2 regions of the Ureibacillus sp. GCM10028918 genome follow, and region 1 is predicted to be linked to the other one. Evidence: riboswitches for the same ligand, from Rfam matches in the RefSeq annotation. Region 1 holds a riboswitch; the other holds the start of a gene.
What was found. Region 1 has a riboswitch for cyclic di-GMP ahead of ACFQU5_RS19580 (sensor domain-containing diguanylate cyclase). Riboswitches for the same ligand answer to the same signal wherever they lie in the genome.
Positions count from the first base shown of each region.

Region 1 (8,692 bases):
CCACTACTTTTCTCTTCTTTTGTCTGTGTTTCCCCATTACTCTCACAGGCAACTAAGAATAATAGTGTTACAAAAATAAGTATAAACCAGGTTGTTTTCCTCTCCATAGTCCCCTCCTAAAATTCCAATTCTTTATATAAGTTAAATGACTTTTGTAAATTTTGGAATAAGTTCATAGCCCTAGGATAAATATCATTTTTATAGAATATTGCAACCTATAAATTTTATTGGGGAATCTATTTATCAGATACCAGTGTAACGACTACAGTAACCTTATGCTTTTTTTAATACCTAGTTTTCATATACTTTTGTAATAAGTTGGCTAACTTTTATACTAGCGCCAACAATAATGACATCATTTGTGAAAAAACTCTTTGTCCACTTTAAGTACATTAACAAAGTGTTGGTCGGTTAAATTAATAGGCGTTCTTATTTCAGTGGAAACTAGCCTTTTAATAGTCATCTTGAAACTGTTACTTGTTACTTCTAGAAAAGCAACGTTTTGGATAGTTAATTCAAGTAAATAAGTCCTTTACTTATTTGAATCAAGCTTGCCCATAGAAAACATAGATATCAAATTACACCATTATTTTATCTGTTCATCATTTAAAGATGCCCCAAAAGCAAAGCTCTTGGGACACCCTTTAAACACCATTTCAACTAATTGCAAAGAATAGACCGCCATACTAAGGTGATGGTCTATTTGAATCGGTTTTACGTTGTGAACCTATTTCTTCTTATGGCTCAGCATGCAACATAATTATTTCCGATGGATTCTTGCCTCTTAAAAAAACTTATATTGGTTTTTCCCTTTTCTTTTTGCCTCGTACATAGCTATATCCGAGTTCTTTAACAATAGTTCTAGTGTATCCCCGTCTTTAGGGTATAGGCTGATTCCAATAGTACCTGTAACAAATGTTTTAATGGAAGAAAAATGAAACCCCGATTTTACTTCTGATAAAATCTTTTGAGCGATTATTTCCAAATTTGAACTTGTTATATCTTCTAGTAATATCATAAATTCATCACCGCCATACCTGGCAGCGATACCATTATATTCCATCACGATAGGCAGAATTCTTCTAGCAACTTCTTTCAATAAGGCATCACCTATCTCATGCCCGTAAACGTCATTTACTTGTTTAAAACCATCTAAATCAAGGAATAGAATGGCTAATTCACCTTTATTATGTTGGGTTCTCCTACTGAATTCCGTAAAAAATAAATAACGATTTGGAAGCAGCGTCAGTTGATCATAATAGGCTAAATGACTTGTCTCATTATGTTTTTCTTCTAATGAAGAAAGCATTTGATTAATTGAACTCTCAAGAATAAACAATTCATCCTTAAAGTATTTACTTTGTGTAACCCTCGCTTTAATATCCTTATTCTCCTGAATCTGATTTAATTGCCACGAGAGATTGCCTACCCGACTGAGTATGAAGCGATTTAGAAGAAAAATGACAAGTATTATGAAAAATAAACTTGCAGCAACTAAATAGATGGTAATTTGGCGTACAGTCTTTTTTTCCTCTAAATAAAAATTTCGTTTATGATCAAAACTTATCTGATAGACAGAGTCTTTAGAGTAATCACTTAATAGTAATGAACCTGTTAATAAAGTTTCACTAATATTTTCAACATTGAATTGTTGTTCAACTTTGTTTACTTCAATAGGTTTAAGAGAAAGATTTAACGAAAGTTCATCGGACATTTCTTTTATGCTGTAATCATTGATTAGTCGACCCATTATTAATGTCCCAACTGATGGACCTTCTCCGTTACTTTGATAAATTGTTTCAAGCGAAGTCATGGCTAAGCCATTAGCCGTACTAACTAGACGTGTTTCGCTAACTCTATCCTGGTTAGTTAAAAGTGGCAAGAATGTTTTATAAAAGTCTGATTCTAATTCAGTTGGTTTCTTTTCCTCCAAGCTATACCCTAACTGTAAGACTAATTGTTTTTGATTATCGATGAACACATAGAAATCTACCTGATTATTTTCTAATGTGATTTTATCAAGATTCCGCTGAAGATACTTTTCGTTTTTATAGATCATATAATTATAGGTATCATCCCAAACCGCCCAATCACGAGTCATGATTCCCAAAACATCCACATTCGAAAGTATATTGTTATTTACTCTCTTCACATCTTCTAATGTATCAATACGATCAAGCTCAGTCGCCTCTTCTAACAGCATCGGAGTTAAATATGATAAGAGCAGTGAGATAAAAAGAGCCATTGAAAAACCAACTACAAGAATGGTCATTAATTTTAGTTTCAATCTGTTTCCCTCACTTATCTGATAATGTGACTTTCACATCACACTCCTATAATGTAGTTAGTCTTGTCATTTCTATTTACAACTTTACTTGAACATATAAAATAAATGCACATAAGCCATCACTAGTATTTGTATTTTTTATAACAAACATTCGATTAATGATCGAAAACGTTATATCCTATTTTGGAACCGCTTAGATAAACGCTAAAAAACCCTATACGTGTATAGGGCGCCCGAAAAGACAAAATACATTCGCAACTGGCTGGCATATCAATGACTTAGCCCCTATAGTTTTGCGTCCTACTTTTTCAAGTAGTTTGCCCCCATAAAATTATAGTATGAAATTATTATTAATTTAATATTAATATACCATATCGTAAACAGCCGAGAAGAGATATATTTACTCGCAATAATTATTAGATTTGATGTACTTTCTATTTTATGAGGATGTGCTGAGAATTAAAGACTCGCATGAAGAGAAGGACGATAAGCATAGAATGGCTTAAGGAGAAAGAGACGATTCCTCTTACTCTTTTTTTCTGAATAATATTTACAATTTTCAGATTTTTAAGTATATTAAATAAGACCATTTAGAGTCTTAGTTCCTTAAATTAAATGTTGTAAAACTACTTAATTTATTCTGCCTAGACTGCTAAATCGGGAGTTTATAACCGAGTTCAACGGAAGATTACCTAAGGTTACATATAATTCCTTTAGTGTCATCTAGAAAAATGATGGAAATACATAACGGAAGATAGGTTGACAAGTTTTTTGTTGATAGATTTTGAGAAGGCAAAAAACAATATTACCAGATTTAGATACAACCATTTGTTTTCATAACAATAAGCCAAATTCTGTCTTATCAACTGTCGACTGTATACACTTTTTTCTATCGAACTTATTCTCAAAAATTATAAAAGGAGTGATTGACTTGCTAGAACCATCGGCAAAAATTCAATTAGAAAAGCCAAAAGGGTTTATTCGATTTCTTAATGGAATTGAGCGATTGGGAAATCGTCTTCCCAATCCATTTGTTTTGTTTATCTGTTTAGCTCTATTGTGTATTTTGGTTTCTTGGCTGGTACATGCCTTCGGAGTTTCTGTTATACATCCAGGAACAGGAGAAGAAATATTCGTCAAAAGTTTAATCTCTACTGAAGGGTTAGCATTTATATTAGGATCAGCGATAGATAATTTTGTTAGCTTTAACCCGCTGGGAGTCGTCCTTGCATTAATGTTGGGGATTGGCCTATGCCAAAAAATTGGTTTATTTGAAGCTGCCATAAAGAAAACCATCTTGGGTGCTCCAAAAGCTATTATTACATATGCCGTGTTGTTTATCGGAATCCTTGGCAATATTGCATCAAATGGAGCGTATGTTGTAGTTCCTCCTTTAGCGGCAATGGTTTTCCTTGCTGTTGGAAGGCATCCTTTGGCAGGAATGGCTGCAGGGATTGCGGGTGTCGGTGCTGGTTTTACTGCCAATATTTTAATTACGGATTTTGATGCACTTATTTCGGGAATCTCGACGGATGCTGCAAAAACCATCAGTAGTGACATTGTGGTAACCCCTATTGATAACTGGATTTTTATGAGTATATCTGTTTTCGTACTTACGATTACGGGTGCATTCGTTACTGAACGGATCATTGAGCCAAAGTTGGGCGCTTATAAAGGAAGCGGGCAAGAAGAAGCAATAACAGCAGTTGGGCCGTTAGAAACAAAAGCCTTAAGAAATACAGTGATTTCAGCATTAATATATATTGGTTTTGTTGCTATATGTTTATTTATCCCAAATAGTCCTTTAAGAAATGAAACTGGTGGATTCATTCCCTCACCGTTTTTGGATGGAATCACGATGTTTCTTCTATTCTTCTTCTTAACGATAGGGATTACATATGGTGTATCCGTCAAGAAAATCAAGAATTCAAGTGATGTAACGAATTTTATGGTTGATGGAATCAAGGATATGAGTACCTTCATTGTATTGGCATTCGCCATTGCACAGTTTATTGCTTATATTCAATGGAGTAATTTGGCAATATGGATTTCCGTGGACGGATCAGAACTGCTTAAATCCATTAATTTCACTGGTTTCCCGGTTATTATTCTATTTGTATTATTAACGGCTGTATTAAGTCTCTTTATTACAAGCGGTACTGCTTTATGGTCAGTCCTGGCACCAGTCTTCGTACCTATGCTGATGCTATTAGATTTCCATCCGGCATTTATACAAGTGGCCTACCGGGTTGCGGATTCGGCAACAAATATGATTACGCCACTTAATCCGTTTGTGGCGATCATGCTCGTATTTATTACCAAATATGATAAAAAGGCCGGGCTAGGGACGCATATTTCTTTAATATTCCCTTATACCATCGCATTCTTATTTGTTTGGATCATCATGATATGCATCTTTGGCCTATTTGGAATTCCAGTCGGACCAGGGGTAGATATGTATTTAAAATAATTGAAAGTGGGGGTTATGATGAATAGTTCAAAATTGAATAGTATCTTGGCAGACAGAAGAGATGAGTACTTGGAGCAATTATTTACCTTGCTTAGACAGAAGAGTATAAGTGCCGAAAATATAGGCATGGAAGATTGTGCCCAATTAGTAAAAGGGATGCTGGACGAAGCAGGATTGAATAATACGAGATTAATTGACACAGGTGGCCATCCCGTTGTTTACGGGGAAATCATGAAGGATCCCGACGCTTTTACATTATTAATCTATGGGCATTATGATGTTCAGCCCGCAGATCCACTGGAGGAATGGAATTCACCTCCTTTTGAACCAACAATCAAGGATAATAAAATCTATTGTCGAGGCGCAGGAGACAATAAAGGTCAATTCCTGGCGCAAGTGTTGGCGATTAAAACATATCTGGATTCCATTGGTGAACTTCCGATTAATATAAAAATGGTCATTGAAGGAGAAGAAGAAGTTGGCAGCAGAAATCTAGCTTCCTTCGTTGAAACCAATCGGGATTTATTGAAAGCCGACCTTGTCTATACATCTGATGGACCTATGCACTCTTCCGGAGCACCGTTTGTGTTGCTTGGCGTAAGAGGAATGCTCTATTTGGAATTGACAGCCCAAGGAGCAGATTGGGATAACCATTCGGGCAACAAAGGAAACATTGTTCCTAACCCGGCATGGCAACTAATTGACTTAATGCACACGATGCGTGATCGAGATGGAAAAGTTTTAATAGAAGGCTTCTATGATAATATCCGGAAACCTTCGGAAAAAGAAAAAGAACTGATTCGAAACCTCCCTTTCAACCGCGAACAAGTGGCAGAACAAATCGGATATAATGATCTGGATATGGATGGAGAAACCTATTATCATAAACTAACAATGGAACCGACATTCAATATAGCTGGATTTACCAGCGGATACGGCGGTGAAGGGGCGAAGACGATCATTCCTGCAAAGGCAAACCTTAAGCTGGATATACGCCTCGTAGTCGATCAGGACCCTGATGATATTTATGAAAAGGTTTGTAACCATGTCAATAAATTTTCACCCGGTGTGAAAGTGTCCCGTATAGGTGCTATGCAACCATCCAGGACGCCCGCTGAACTGGATGTAGTCAAAGTCGTAACAGATGCAGTACGAACAAGTTATGGAATGGAACCGGTGCTACAACCAAGCCTGGGAGGAAGCCTGCCTGATTATGTATGGACCAAGATTCTAAACTTGCCATCCATCGTTGTGCCCTATGCAAACTTTGACCAAGGCAACCATTCACCGAACGAGAATCTTGGACTAGACAACTTTTTCAATGGGATTAAATGTACTTGTCAGGTTATTCATGAACTTGGGGAATATGCTTAGAGCAGCAAAAACTAAATAAGTGAAGCATTACAGTCGATTTTATCTTTCCGGGACCTGACCACTACTTCCGCAGATAAAATCAATAGACTTCACAAGTAAAGAAGTGCAAATTCTAATATACTGAATTTGCACTTTTTTATTATTTCGGATTGATTACAATCACTACCCAAACGTTTTTTGCATTTCCTTTAATTTGATTTTATTCGATTTGATTTGATTTGATTTGATCAATCTAGCTCCTCTATGAAGAAACATTAAGCCGATTCATTAAATCGAACGATTTTATTTGATATTTTTTCTGTTTAAACAAAAAACCAGTTGAAATATCAGTTATCCCGATTTTTCAACTGCTTCCATTCTATATAGCTTATAAGAACACCATGATATAAATAACTATTAAATAATTCCCTGCATACGTAAAATAATCTCTGCTATTACTGCTGAACCCAGGAATGTACCTAATATTACGAACATCCCTACAATAATCGTTTTCCATCCTAATTTAGCAAAATCAGTCCATGAACGACCTATTGAGATACCCGCATAAGCCAAAATCGGTGTTGCAATGGCTAATAGATTGACTTTGGCTGTCCACTCGACAATTTGTTCAGACCCAGGCACGCCTGGAATTGTAATGAGAAATGCTAATATTCCAATATAGGCAATACTCGGGATTTTTTTGTACGGATTCAGTCTATGAAGGATTAATCCAACCAAACTTATGGCCGCCAAAGTCAGAATTCCTGGAATTGACTCAAGTGGCATGACCTCATAACCAATCCAGTTTCCGATGATCACCATAAAAGAGACAATGATAAACAAGATAATCCATTCTTGAATATTTTTTAGCATAGATTATTTCACCACCCTTGTTTTTGAATCATCATTATCTTTCTCTGTTAACACTTCAATGTTTGATTCCGTATCAAGATTTGAAACCATTACAGCTTTGCCACTTTTTTTATCTCTTCGTTTCGTTAATACTTTATACATTTTTTCTGTTAATGGTAACCCTATAAAGATACTTGCATATAACCCAGTAACAGATGTTAATAGGTTACTAGCCCCTGAAAAAGCTGTAATCGTATCAGCCATATCCGGGAATGCAGCAACTAGTGGTCCCAGTGAAGCAGCTGTCATACTTCCACTTCCAACTCCAGTAGCCATAGCAAATGAATAGGGGTGAAGCGGGAGTGTAGTAGCCAAGAAACCAGAAGCTAATCCTATAAAGATAGATCCAAATACAGTACCGAAAATATACATGGACATGACGCCACGTCCTTCTGGAGAAGAAAGTCCAAATTTGTCAGTAATTAAGGCTAGATTCCCTTCTCGACCAATGGAGTGAGTCATACCAATACTTTCTCTTTTTAATCCCAATAAAATTGCAACAGGAAGCGCTAGGAAAATGGTACCTAAGTTTCCGATTTCCTGGAGGATCAAAGCTGGCCCCGCTGAAATCAATTGAGGTAAAGCGGGTCCTGCTTGAAGGCCAAACTTTGCAATTAATAGAGTGAGTGTAATATAAACTAGTGTTTCAGCATTTTCCGACTGTTTTTTGGTAACAACCGGAGTAAAATAAATGGCAATGCCAATGATTACTGCATAAAGCATAGGAAGTAATAAAATAATACCCATACCGACGGATATACTATGCTGTCCAATCAATTCTGTAACAATAACGATTGCTAATACGATAAGATGCAGACGCCAATCTTTCCATAAACCAAATGCTTTTCCCTCCATAGACATTGCTCCTTTATATGAGAATTCGAATGCTTCCTATACTTGTACCTCTTTTGCATGGACTTGCATATATTCCAAAGTTGCTTGTCCAAGAATTTTGGCTGCAATTAATAATGCTCTCTCATCAATATCGAATTTCGGATGATGGTGTGGATAGGATACTTCCCACTCAGGGTTTCTTGCACCTGTAAAGAAGAAAGTTCCTTTTACCTGTTGTAAATAATAAGAGTAATCTTCCCCACCCATAACAGGTTCTGTTTCTTTTACTGCTGTTACTCCTGGGATTTTCTTCGCTATTTCTGCTACGAACTCCGTCTCTTCCTTATGGTTAACAAGTGTTGGATAACCGCGGGTATAGTTGAATTCATAGCCTGCTCCAGCTGTTTCACATACGCCTTTAACGACTCTCTCCATCTCTTCTTCCATAAATGCACGAGTCTCTTCTTTAAAAGTCCTAACCGTTCCAAGCATTTCTGCATGGTCTGCAATAACATTATATGGATTTGCTGCTACAAAGGAGGTAACGGATAACACGGCAGCATCTAATGGATCGATTTTACGGCTGACAATTTGGTTTAAACTGTTAATGAGTTGACTGCCGACCGCTATGCTATCAATCGTTTGCTGTGGATAGGCTCCATGACCCCCACGCCCTTGTATGCGAATAGTAAACATATCCGGTGCTGCTTGAAGGGAGCCCACGCGATAACCAATTTCGCCTAATGGCGCTTCTGCCTGCAAGTGTGTACCAAAAATAACATCGACACCATCTAAACAGCCATCCTCAATCATGGAAATGGCACCGCCTGGAGGTA
Region 1 is NZ_JBHTFK010000041.1:66,997-75,688, forward strand. Features, by position in the region: gene ACFQU5_RS19575 (OmpA family protein) at 1-107, opposite strand, end outside; gene ACFQU5_RS19580 (sensor domain-containing diguanylate cyclase) at 785-2,287, opposite strand; cyclic di-GMP riboswitch class I at 2,538-2,619, opposite strand; gene ACFQU5_RS19585 (AbgT family transporter) at 3,219-4,757, shown strand; gene ACFQU5_RS19590 (M20/M25/M40 family metallo-hydrolase) at 4,776-6,131, shown strand; gene ACFQU5_RS19595 (hypothetical protein) at 6,528-6,983, opposite strand; gene ACFQU5_RS19600 (DUF3100 domain-containing protein) at 6,987-7,877, opposite strand; gene ACFQU5_RS19605 (M20 family metallopeptidase) at 7,914-8,692, opposite strand, start outside.

Region 2 (8,692 bases), on a different contig from region 1:
AAACTGGGCATACGTTCGAAAATTACCTTTGGCTATGTAATAATCGTTCTTGCTCTAATCGTTTCTGCATTTTATTTGAATAACCAGGTGCGATCATTACAAGAAGAAAGAAACCAAATTATTAAGTATGACTCACAAATTCTGACGCTTTCTAATAATATTGAAAAAAGTTTATTAGAAATGCAAGCTGGAAAACGAGGATATATTATTACTGGTAATGATCGTTATTTAGACAATTATTATGCAGCAACTGAAAATTGGGAGCAAGATTACCATGAATTATATTCCCTGTTAAAAAATAATCCTGAACAACTGGAAAGACTATCCACTATCAACTCTGCAATCGAACATTGGATTGTTACTTCGGGTGACCCTGTTATCGACATGAAACGCGAAGGAAGAACAGAAGAGCTTAATGAGCATTTCACTGCTGATGAAGGCAGTTCCGAACTTGCGTTGATGGAACAGCAGTTTGAAGAATTTAGAATTGCTGAAAGTGAAGCAATCTTAGCGAATACAGCGGAATTGGATCAGCGAAATAATACAGTTAGTATTGCTATTACTGTGTTTCTTATCCTTGTTACCTTGATTGCTGTCACTTCCGCAACAACAGTGTCAAACTCAATTATCAAGACTGTCCATAATGTTACAAATTCAATACGCAGAATTAATGCATATGAAGGAGATTATGGAGAACGCGTTAAAGTATACACAAATGATGAAATAAAAGAATTGGCAATCGCGACAAATGATTTACTAGATAACATGGAGAGTCGAGAATGGCTACAATCTAATCTCGCTACACTTTTGACCAAATATCAAGGTGTTTCCTCACTTAATAAGTTGTCGGAAATCTTCCTTTCAGAAATAACGAAGAGCACAAGGGCAACATATGGTGCGTTTTATGTGGCAAATAAAAATCTTGATGAAACAGAGTACATAAAAACAGCTTCATTTTCTGGGTCTAGTCAAGACATTGGACGTGATTCATTTAAACTGGGTGAAGGACTAATAGGACAAGTAGCGGTAAGACAAGAAGTTTTCCATTCTAATAATGTTCCAAAAGATTATACGCTTATTCAAACAGGACTTGGCGAAACAGCACCAAAAAGTATTTTAATCGTCCCGGTGAAATTCGAAGATAAAGTTATTGCCATAATTGAACTTGCTTCAATAGAGGACTTTAAATCGCTAGAAATTGAACTAGTTGAAAATGTAGTGGATTCATTTGGAATAACGGTAAACAGTATTATGGATCGCATGGAGATTGTCCGACTATTAAATGAATCCAGAGCAATGACCGAAGAGCTACAAGCTCAATCTGAAGAATTACAATCTCAATCTGAAGAATTACAATCTCAATCAGAAGAATTGCAAATGCAAACAGAAGAATTAACGATAATAAACGAACAGCTAGAGGAAAGATCGAAAGAAGCAGAAGCAAAATCGAGAGAACTAGAGGTGGCCAAGAAAGAGCTTGAAGCAACTGCTGGACAACTCATCCTAAGCTCAAATTATAAATCCGAGTTTCTTGCCAATATGTCACATGAATTACGGACTCCTCTTAACAGCATCTTAATTTTATCGGAGATGCTGGGAGAGAATGACAACAACAACCTGACCGAAGAGCAAGCTGAATTTGCAAAAGTCATTAACTCTTCTGGACAGGATTTATTGTCATTGATTAATGATATTTTAGATTTATCAAAGGTTGAAGCTGGTAAATTAGATATTTTATTTGGAGAAGTGAATATGGACGAACTACCACATTTACTGCAACAAACCTTTACACCAGTTGCTAAGCAGAAAGAGATTGAGTTTAATATTATGAAATCTCCAAATGTGGAAGATATTTTCCATACAGATGAAAAACGTTTTAATCAAATCTTGAAGAATCTATTATCTAATGCTTTTAAATTTACGGACCACGGATCTGTTTCATTAACAATTACTAAATTAGCTGAACAACAATTATCTACGGATATGCAGCATTTGAGTAAGGATTGGTTGGAAATATCCATAATAGATACTGGAATTGGTATATCAAAAGATAAGCATCAGCTGATTTTCGAATCATTCCAACAGGCAGATGGTGCAACTGTTCGTAAATACGGTGGTACAGGTCTTGGATTATCCATTAGCAAAGAATTTTCAAAACTGCTGGGAGGTTGGATTGAGCTTAAAAGCGAAGAAGGTAAAGGTAGTACCTTTACACTTACACTTCCAAGCCTGCCAAATGGTATAAGTGAAGAATGTCAGCAAGAAATAAATAAAGATCAATCCAAAAAATCTCATGAAGAAGTTGCAGCTACTCAAGTAATTGAAGACTTTCCTGCACAAAGAGAACTTGAAGAGATGAAAGAACCAGATGTAATTACTAATCTCCCTTCTCTAAATGCAGAATGCGATATTTTTGAAGGAAAGAATGTTCTGATTGTTGATGACGATAATCGAAATATATTTGCTCTTAAAACTGCACTTGAACACAATGGCATCAATATATTTGTTGCAAAACACGGCTTGGAATGTTTAGAAATCATGCAATCCAATACCGAGATAGACCTAGTATTAATGGATATTATGATGCCTGTGATGGATGGTTATGAAACAATGACTAGGATCCGAAAAGATTTACAATTGACTGAAATTCCGATTATTGCCATTACTGCAAAGGCAATGAAAACCGACCGCGATAAATGTATCGAGGCTGGTGCTTCAGATTACATCAGTAAACCTATTAACTTGGAACAGTTATTCTCTGTTCTGCGTGTATGGTTAGTTTCACAAGGGAGTATTGAACAACGATGACTCATCAATCTGATTTCAATTCGAATCTTGATCGAACAACTGAACTTACAGACCTGGAAATCGACCTACTACTAAAAGCAGTTTTTCGTTTGTCTGGCTATGATTTTCGTTTATATAATCGTTCTTCTATATCACGAAGAATTCAGAATCGAATGAAGGTAAGCAATCTTTCTACCATTACTGAGTTAACAAATATGATTATTCATGACGAAGACTATTTACATCAGATTTTAAATGATTTTTCAATTAACGTGACCGAAATGTTTCGAAATCCTTCTTTCTTCAAAGCCTTTAGAAATGAAGTAATTCCGAAACTGCGTGATAATGCTGAAATTCGTATTTGGCATGCAGGGTGTGCAACTGGCGAAGAAGTATTTTCAATGGCTATTTTGATGGAAGAAGAAGGCTTAATGGAGAAAACGGTAATTTATGCTACCGATATGAATGAAGATGTCCTGGAAAAGGCAAAGAATGGCGTATTCCCAATCCATAAAATGCAGGCTTATACAAAAAATTATCAGCTTGCTGGAGGAAAAGAGTCCTTTTCTCAGTACTATAATACTGATAGACAGTATGCTTACTTTCATAAATCACTATTAAAGAATATCATCTTTGCACAACATAACTTAGTTACAGATCAATCATTTAATGAATTTCATATTATCATTTGCCGTAACGTTCTTATCTACTTTACACAGAGGCTACAAAATCAAGTACATCATTTATTTTATGAAAGCTTAGTGCAAGGCGGCTATCTCGGTCTTGGAGATAAAGAAACGCTTCGCTTTATCGATATCATGCCAAGTTATAACGAAGTAAATGGAAATGAACGTATTTATGAAAAAATAGAATAATATAAAACGGCCAGTCAAAAGACAAAAAAAAACCATTTTTCTTCAATAGAAAAATGGTTTTTTTTGATGTAGAAAAATCGTTTTTATTGATGTAGTAGAAATTGATTTTTCGTTTAAGCTTTTATTTATGTCCAAATCTCTTTTCTCTAGTCTTGAACTTTCAAAAGAACAAGACACATATCATCCGGTTGGTTCTGTTGCTTTTCCTTTGGCAGAAGTTCATCTAACAGCATTTCCGACCCACTCCATGTTTGCTGTGTTAAATTTTTAATTCGTTCTTCCGCTTCAAATTCATCTGGTGCGATTGCTTCGAGTAAACCATCCGTGAATAAAATAATTTGAGCTTCTTTTTGATAGTGAATGATTTGTTTTTCTACTTTGATTTCGTCAAAGAATCCAATGGCGCAACTACCTTGATTTAACGGAATAATATGTTCTTCATCAAGATATACATAACCATGTGGATGTCCTGCATTTACATATTCTATTGTTTTTGCCTCTGTATCTATTACTAAATAAATCGCGGTAAAATAATATGGTATGGATTCTTTTTCATTATGTAATTGAGCCATATATCGGTTAAGCTCCTTTACCACATCGACTGGATCTACAATTTGTTTGATTGCTTCTCTTAATACAGAGGAGATAAACATACAAAGCAGTGAAGCGGAAATTCCATGACCCATCATATCTAATAGGATAACTGCATAGCGATGTTCACTTATTTTATGCCAATAATACATGTCCCCGGCTAAGTTGAATGATGGTAAATAGGATACCTCCAGTTGTATGTTTTTTTCCTTTAAAGGTGGACTAAGCAGACTCCTTTGAACATTTGTTGCAAGATCTAATTCATATTGGATTTTCTTTTCGTGTTGTGTATGCCAATCTAATTCCGCCTTCAAGCGTAACGCTGCTCGAATTCGTGCAAGCAGCTCCACTTTATCAATAGGCTTTGTTATATAGTCCATGCCACCCATATCAAGCGCTTCTGCTAATTTATTTTTATCATCTAACGCTGTAACAAAAATTATCGGGATATCTTTATAACGATTATTCGCTTTAATAATTCTACATGCCTCGATTCCATCAATTTCAGGCATCATGATATCAAGCAATATTAAGTCTACATTCTTGGAAATTGAATTTGGAGCATCAAGTTGTAGATAGTCAAAAAGCTCCTGTGCAGAAGTTAAGGAAACACAGTCATTATAACCTACATTATTTAATATTTTTTCAATGACAAATAAATTTACTTTATTATCATCGACTAGAAGAATTGTCACTTTTTATTTCCCCTATTCTAGTTATATTGGTATAAAATATTCAAAATCCTCCATTCAGAGTAATGAGACAGACCTGAATATATTTTATCGCTAGTAAACTAATCTTATTTCTTTTATTATACAAGAATATAGATACATTACTTTTATCTGAACATTCAATCAGTTAGATAATCTTCTTCCTCATATTCTATTACCCTATATAAATAAAAAAAAACCACTTTTGCCAAAAAAATTGGAAAAGTGGTTTAGTAAAACAATCCCTATTATTATGCCTTTGCAGCTAATTAAAAGTTACTCTTTGTTTCCTTTGTTTCCTTTTTCCTGGGATTTATTTTGATCGTTTTGCTGTTTTGCATCTTGTTTTTGCTCTTGTTTTTGCTCTTGTTTTTGCTCTTGTTGCTGTTGCTTAACCGCTTGTTTTTCTGCTTGCTGTTGCTGTTTTTGCGCACTGTTTTCCTGCGCTTTGGCTTGTTTTTCCACAGCTTGTAATTGTTTCTCTGCTGCTTTTTCTTGTTGTTCCACAGCTTGCTCAGGCTTTTGTTCTACGTTCTTGTTCACTTTTTCTACTTGTTTTGTTGCTGGCGTTTGAGTCTGTTTTACTTCAGCTTTTTTCACTGGAGTAGCTGAAGTTTTTTGTTCTTTTGTATCAATAACTGCTGGTGTCACAGAAAGTGTTTTACTGTTTGTTACTTCCTCTACAGCAATATTGTCATTTTCAATCTGCTCAGCAGCAGTTGCAGCTGTAGCATCGTTTTTTGTTTCTTCATTTATTTCTGTATTTGTTGCATCATTCGAACCTATCGTTTCCGCTTGAGTCTTTTTTTGTTTTTTCTCTAATTGAGCTAACTTTTTCGTTACTTTCTTGTCTAGCTTTTCTTGGGCTTTTTCGATATTTTTAGCAATTGCTTCTTTCGCAGTTGGATTTCCAACTTTTTCAAGAACCGCTTGCAGTGCTAAAATATTCGCTGAAAACTTGGCAATCAGAGCAGCACGGTCTGCATCTTCTTCTGTCGCTGCTTCTTCATTTCCCTCAGCTTCTTCTGTACCATCTACCTGGACTGTTTCCTCTGATTCTTCAGTCGCTTCAGTCGGTACTTCTGTTTCTATTTCTTCTGATGCTTCAACATCCTCTACTTGATTTAGTGCTAAAACTTGTTGTTCTATAGCCTTTTCTAAAGCTTCCTTCGCTAAATCCTCTTCACCCGCAGCAAACAATGCCTCTGCTTCAGCTATACGTTCTTCTGTTAAAGATACTAGCAATTCCGCCTCTTTTTGGTCATCAAAAGTTAGTGCTAGCTTAATATTTTCAGTAAACTGTTTGAAGAAATAGAAAAAGTCTCCTGGTAATAATGACGGTTCCTCTACAACCGTCTCTTCTTCAACCGGTTCATTTACTGTAGTTTCAGTTTCCTGTACTTCATCGGAATTTTCTTCAGTCGTAGATGCAGTTTCCTCTGATGCAACTTCAGGATTCTCAATTGTTGGAGCATCTGTTGCCACATCATCAGTTGTAGTTTCTTCCTCGATAGAAACAGTTGTTTCTTTCTCAGTAACTTCCTCTTGAACTACTCCTTGTACTTCCTCTTGAGTCTCCTCATTTGCAAATACTTGAGTTGAGCCTATAGCCAAGGTTGCGGCTACTACACCTGTTGTAAAAACATTTCTTACTTTCACATTTAATCTAGACATTAAAAGTCCCTCCAATAATTTTTGGAAGAAAATAAATCACTCTTTTTTGAAGTAGATTCACATTCTTCATTTGGTAGCCCAGCCATCCTAGTTACCCCTTAGATCTGTGACTTTGCGTCTCTATCTTTCAATAGATTTGCCTTTTTCAAATGAGGAACAAAGTTATCGTTCACTTCATTTATATTAAATATAGTCCATTAGCGTCAAAAATACTATATATAATATTTCCCAATAGTTTTACTATCTAATTCATTACATGTAGATATAGATTTACATGTTGTTTAGATTTATTTTCATCACATAAGGGCAATCCCGAATAGAGAACTCATTTGTATTCTCTTATAACTGGTTCGTTATTTTCCTTTTGAAATATAAGCAAACTCTCATAACATTTATGTTAAACTTAATAAGTTGTTCTAAAATTAATTTACATAATCAGGATTGGTATTTTATATGAAGAATCTATCAAATCGAAAATTCAAACTAACAAGTTTATTAATGTTTCTTATAATAGCATCCGTGCTATCTACTACTTTCATTCTCTTGTTCGCATCTTATCAGTCTGAAAAGAAATCCTTAACTGATACTTATTTAACTCTTAACTCATCAAAATCAGAGAAATTAAGTAGTTCAGTAAATTCCTTATTTAAATCTATGAGAATAAGTTTACAAGAAACCACACAATTTCTCTCAAATAATCCTAATATGACAGATGAAGAGATTCAAGAACATCTAGAGCTGCTGCGGAATAATAGTCGATACTTCAATTCTTTAGCATGGGTTGATGAAACGGGATTTGTTCGAGATATAGCCCCTATCAGTGTGGGTATAAAAGGAAATTATATTACCGGGGTTACAAAAGATGTAGTAGATGCAAAAAAGCCAATGCTGACAGCGCCGTATAAGGCACCTACAGGCCGTATACTCGTTTTGATGAGTGAACCTTATTATGATAATAAAGGAAATTATAAGGGCATTATTGGTGGCTCTATTTACTTACAAGAAAAAAATGTTCTTAATGAAATACTAGGTAACGATATTATTGACCAGAACGGTTCTTATTACTATGTAGTCGGGCCAAATGGTACTTTATTATTTCACCCTAAAACAAATCGTATTGGAGAAGGTGTAATAGACAATCCAATCATTCCAAAGCTTGTACAGGGACAAAGTGGGATGGAACGTGTTACAAACTCTGAAGGTGTGCCAATGCTAGCAGCATATAACTATCTTTCTGAAATAGGTTGGGGAGTTGTACAGCAGACACCTGTTTCCTATGTCGATGGACTGTTACAAAAACATATACAAAATCTTCTATTGATCTTTCTTTTACCTTTTATCATTTTACTTATAGTTTCTTTAAGCTTTGCTAGAAAGCTGGCTAAACCGTTTATTGACTTAGCGGATGTCGTGAATCAATTTGGTACAGACAAGCAAATTCATCCCCCTGTTTTTAATTCACACTGGAATCGGGAAGCTGATCTTTTAACGAAAAGCTTGATTATTGCCATTGAGGCGGTTGAAAATAATAACACCTTATTGAAAGAAGAAGCTATGACGGATGCCCTTACAGGTTTGTCAAATCGAAAAAAACTTAATAAAGTGATATCTTATTTAGCAGGTGAGGGACAGTTGTTTTCTTTAGTTGCAATCGATATCGATCGATTTAAATTGATTAATGATAGTTATGGACATCAAATGGGGGATGAGGTTTTAAAGTTTTTAGCTCAAACCGTTCGATCAGCAATTAGAACGAAAGATGGATTTTTCCGTTATGGTGGAGAAGAATTTATTTTATTACTACCGGATACTAACTCTTCAGAAGCCTATTCTCTTTCAGAAAAGATTCGAACTACAATAGCGAATACAATAAGTCCGGTGGGCAAACCCATAAACATTTCACTCGGGGTTTCAGAATTCCCTACCCATTCTGATTCCTTAGATGATTTATTTTTATTTGCTGATAAAGCGTTGTACAGATCAAAAGAAAATGGACGAAATCAAACTACGTTATGGGGACAGGATTAGTTACTGGAGCGGCTTCAGATAAGGAAC
Region 2 is NZ_JBHTFK010000013.1:32,139-40,830, reverse strand. Features, by position in the region: gene ACFQU5_RS12455 (ATP-binding protein) at 1-2,808, shown strand, start outside; gene ACFQU5_RS12450 (CheR family methyltransferase) at 2,805-3,662, shown strand; gene ACFQU5_RS12445 (SpoIIE family protein phosphatase) at 3,809-4,948, opposite strand; gene ACFQU5_RS12440 (DUF5667 domain-containing protein) at 5,240-6,637, opposite strand; cyclic di-GMP riboswitch class I at 6,707-6,788, opposite strand; gene ACFQU5_RS12435 (sensor domain-containing diguanylate cyclase) at 7,091-8,665, shown strand.
Region 2: another riboswitch for cyclic di-GMP. It lies ahead of ACFQU5_RS12440 (DUF5667 domain-containing protein); the one in region 1 lies ahead of ACFQU5_RS19580 (sensor domain-containing diguanylate cyclase).